2 regions of the Amycolatopsis camponoti genome follow, and region 2 is predicted to be linked to the other one. Evidence: riboswitches for the same ligand, from Rfam matches in the RefSeq annotation. Region 2 holds a riboswitch; the other holds the start of a gene.
What was found. Region 2 has a riboswitch for glycine ahead of gcvP (aminomethyl-transferring glycine dehydrogenase). Riboswitches for the same ligand answer to the same signal wherever they lie in the genome.
Positions count from the first base shown of each region.

Region 1: it holds a riboswitch for glycine, as region 2 does, so the genes downstream of both, gcvP (aminomethyl-transferring glycine dehydrogenase) here and gcvP (aminomethyl-transferring glycine dehydrogenase) in region 2, are expected to answer to the same signal.

Region 1 is NZ_CABVGP010000004.1:437,035-439,229, forward strand. It holds gene AA23TX_RS49005 (MerR family transcriptional regulator) at 121-699, shown strand; glycine riboswitch at 742-840, shown strand; gene gcvP (aminomethyl-transferring glycine dehydrogenase) at 1,135-2,195, shown strand, end outside.
Region 2 is NZ_CABVGP010000002.1:837,258-839,452, forward strand. It holds gene AA23TX_RS24450 (helix-turn-helix domain-containing protein) at 1-983, shown strand, start outside; glycine riboswitch at 1,062-1,155, shown strand; gene gcvP (aminomethyl-transferring glycine dehydrogenase) at 1,292-2,195, shown strand, end outside.

The DNA.
Region 1 (2,195 bases), on a different contig from region 2:
CGCCACGGTGTGATTCACGGTCTGGGGCCGGACCGTGGCGATTGATCTCCGGCGGGTCCCACTCCTGGGACCGTCCGGCTGTCATTCGCCGGCCGTCAGGTCGGGCGAGGGGAGGCTTGCGTGGTCGAGGCTGGTTCCGAGAAGCAGCCTGTTGGTGTCGCGGCTGGCGAGCAGGGTGAGCTGTTCCCCGACAACTCGCTGCCGGACGAGCTGGTGGGATACCGCGGCCCGGCTGCGTGCCAGATCGCCGGGATCACCTACCGCCAGCTGGACTACTGGGCCCGGACGAAGCTGGTCGCACCCAGCATCCGCACGGCGCACGGTTCCGGCTCGCAGCGGCTGTACTCGTTCAAGGACATCCTGGTCCTCAAGGTCGTCAAGCGGCTCCTGGACACTGGCGTCTCCCTGCACAACATCCGGGTCGCCGTCGACCACCTGCGCGTCCGCGGAGTCCGCGACCTCGCACGCGTCACCCTGTTCTCCGACGGCACCACCGTCTACGAATGCACCTCGCCCGAGGAGATCGTCGATCTGCTCCAAGGCGGCCAAGGCGTCTTCGGCATCGCGGTCAGCGGCGCCATGCAGGAGATCAGCGGCACCATCCACGAGTTCCCGGCCGAACGCGCCGACGGCGGCGTCGTCGAAACCCACGAGCCGGACGAGCTGACCCAGCGCCGCAACGCCCGCAAGACCGGGTGATCATCGCCGCGGGGAGGCGAGTAAGATCCTCCCTGCGGTCGACGAATCCGCGCGGGAGAGTCCGAGTCACACCACGAGCTCGGCGCCGAAGGAGCAAGTCCTCCCCGGAACCTCTCAGGCACCCCGGACCGCGCGGACTAGACGCCTCTGGAAAGCGGGTCGTCAGGACACAACCTGGTGGCCCCGCCGACGGTGCAAGCCCGGCTCAACCTCGGGTGAAACTCTCAGGCGCCCCTCGGGGTACGGACAGAGTGGGGAGGGTTCCGCGCTCGCGGGTGAGCTGCGCTCGCGCTGCGCGCTCACCCGGCTCGCTCCGGAGTGTCTTGTGGGGGTGCAACCCCCACACCCCGCCCGGCGGGCTCCGCCCCCGGACCCCCGCCGTGGTCACCTTCCGCTCTAGAGTCGGCTTGGTAAGACACCGCCGTTCGGGAGGCCATCGTGGATCTGTCGCTTGCCTCGCTTGAGCAAGGTGTTCCCTTTGCCGAGCGGCACATCGGGCCAGGGCCCGGCGAGCTTCGGCGGATTCTCGATGTTGTCGGGGTCGCTTCTCTTGACGAGCTCTCCGAGCGTGCTGTTCCCGAGTCGCTTCGCTCCTCCGCTCAGCCGCTCGAGCTGCCGCCCGCTGCCAGTGAGGCCCAGGCGCTCGCCGAGCTGCGGGAGCTCGCCTCGCGGAATCGGCCGATGGTCCAGATGATCGGGCTCGGGTACCACGACACCGTCACTCCGCCCGTCATCCGGCGGAACGTGCTCGAGAACCCCGCCTGGTACACCGCGTACACGCCTTACCAGCCCGAGATTTCGCAGGGTCGGCTCGAGGCGCTGCTCAACTTCCAGACCATGGTCGCCGACCTCACCGGGCTGCCCGTCGCCAACGCCTCCATGCTCGACGAGGCCACCGCTGCCGCCGAGGCCATGACGCTGGTGCGGCGGGCCGGGAAGTCCGCGTCACCCCGGTTCGTCGTCGACCGGGACACCCTGCCGCAGACCCTCGCCGTCCTCCGGACCCGCGCCGAACCCCTCGGCATCGAACTCGTCGTCGAAGACCTCTCCCAGGGCCTGACCGGGCTCGGCCTCGGCGGCGACTTCTTCGGGGTCCTGCTGTCCTACCCGGGTGCGTCCGGCGCGGTGCACGAGTTCGACTTCGCGATCGCCGACGCCAAGAAAGCCGGCGCCGCGGTGATCATCGCCGCCGACCCCCTCGCCTTGACGCTGCTGCGGTCGCCGGGGGAACTGGGTGCCGACGTCGCCGTCGGATCCACCCAGCGGTTCGGCGTCCCGCTCGGCTTCGGCGGTCCGCACGCCGCCTACCTCGCCGTCCGGAAAGGCCTGGAGCGGCAGCTGCCCGGCCGGCTCGTCGGCGTCGCGAAGGACGCCGACGGCGCGCCCGCGTACCGGCTCGCCCTCCAGACTCGCGAGCAGCACATCCGCCGCGAGAAGGCGACGTCGAACATCTGCACCGCGCAGGTCCTGCTGGCGGTGATGGCGTCGATGTACGC
Region 2 (2,195 bases):
CCACCGCGCTCGTCTACTCCTCGCCCGGCACGCAGGTGGCCAACCTCATCGCCGCGTCGCCGGTCGACTGGGAGATGCGGATCCGCTCCGCCACCCGCGGCGACGAGGTCCGCGTCACCTACCACCACTACGTCGGCGTCGTGGCGCCGCCGGGCTTTCCCCACGACGACGCCGAGGTGCGCCGGATCCTCGAGCACGACGTCCTCGGCGAGCTGTGGCGCCCGCTCGGGCTGTACTGGCGGGTCGCCGAGGTGCACGACTGGCACGAACCGCCGCGGCTGGTGATCCAGGTGCCCGAGCAGGAGGCGACGCGTCCGCCCGTGCCGTCGCCGGTCGTCGCCGCGCCGCCGGTCGTCGTGCTGTCGCCGATCTGGGGGTACGGCGAGCTGCTCGCGTCGCTGGTCGCCGACGGCCTCGGGTTCGGCAACGTCGACTTCCGCTACTTCGGCCTCCCGGACGCCATGGCCGACCGCGTCCGGATCACGGCCCGCGAGCTGGCCGAGCCCGCGCCGCGGCTCGTGCACTCGGTGCCGCCGATCATGCTGCTGCACGGCCTGGCCGTGCCGGACCTGACCGGACGGCTCCCGGTCGTGGTCCGCTACGGCCCCCGCATGCGCGAGCGGGCCGCGCGGATCTACCGCGAGCCGCTGCTCGAAGCGGGTTTCGCAGACCCGCTGGCGGGCGCGCGGGCGATCGAGGAAGCGATCTCGGTCCCGCCGGGCTGCGCGTACTTCGAGGTCACGCTCGCCGACGAGGATGTCTTCGACGGCGACGGCCCCTCGCTGGACCGGCTCAACGACTCGGTGGCCTGGTTCGCCGAGCAGATCGTCGAGCAGGTGCTGCTGGGTGCCGGGCACCCGCCGGTGCCGGTGGGCGGGCCGCTGAAACGCCTGGTCCTGCCCTCGGGCCGGGTGCGCCGGCCACCGGTGCTGGCCGGGGGCGTCGTGCGGCGCGTCGCGGATCGAGCCGCGCTCGAAGGGTGATGTGGCGTTGCCCGGGTGAAGTAGACGGACCTCGAACCCGGCAGGTACCGTGACCGTCACAACTGCAGATCGGGCCGTAGAGCCGAGGCGGGAGAGCCTCCACGAAGTCAGTGGGGCACCGAAGGAGCAAACTCCCCAGAATCTCTCAGGTACCTGTTACCGCTTCGTGCGAGGCCACTCTGGAAAGCAGGCGCACCCGCGTCTCACCCAAGGTGAAAGCCGTGTCCCGCACGGTGAAACTCTCAGGTGCCATGACAGAGGGGGAGTTCCCAGCGCACCGTTGTGTGCCCAGGCCCGAGGAGCTCCCCATCACTTCCACGCAGTTCGACGCCCGCCACATCGGCCCGTCCGAGGCCGAACGCGCGAAGATGCTGGCCGAGTGCGGCTACGGCAGCCTGGACGCCCTCGTCGGCGCGGCCGTGCCGACCGCCATCCGCGCCACCCGTGACCTGGTCCTCCCGCCGGCCGCGTCCGAAGAGGAAGCCACCGCGGAGTTGCGCGCCCTCGCTGCCCGCAACCGGCCGATGACGCAGATGATCGGCCTCGGCTACTCCGACACCGTCACCCCCGGCGTGATCCGCCGCAACGTCCTCGAGAACCCGGCCTGGTACACCGCCTACACGCCCTACCAGCCGGAGATCTCCCAGGGCCGGCTCGAAGCCCTCCTCAACTTCCAGACGATGGTGGCCGACCTGACCGGCCTGGCCACCGCGAACGCCTCGCTGCTCGACGAGTCGACCGCCGTCGCCGAAGCCGTCACGTTGATGCGCCGCGCGTCGAAGTCCAAATCGAACAAGGTCGTCCTCGACGCCGAGTGCCTGCCGCAGACCATCGCCGTCGTGCGGACCCGCGTCGAAGCGCTGGGCATCGAGGTCGAGGTCCGCGACCTGCTGACCGGCCTGCCGGACGACTTCTTCGGCGTCGTCGTCCAGTACCCGGGCGCGTCCGGCGTGCTGCGTGGCCGCGGCTTCTACCACGCGATTTCCGAGTCGGCGAAGGCCGCGGGCGCGCTGTTCACCGTCGCCGCCGACCTGCTCTCGCTGACGCTGGTCACCGCGCCCGGCGAGTTCGGCGCCGACGTCGCGGCGGGTTCGACGCAGCGCTTCGGCGTCCCGCTCGGCTACGGCGGTCCGCACGCCGGGTTCATGTCCGTCCGCGCCGGCCTCGAGCGCTCGCTGCCCGGGCGCCTCGTCGGCGTCTCGGTCGACGCCG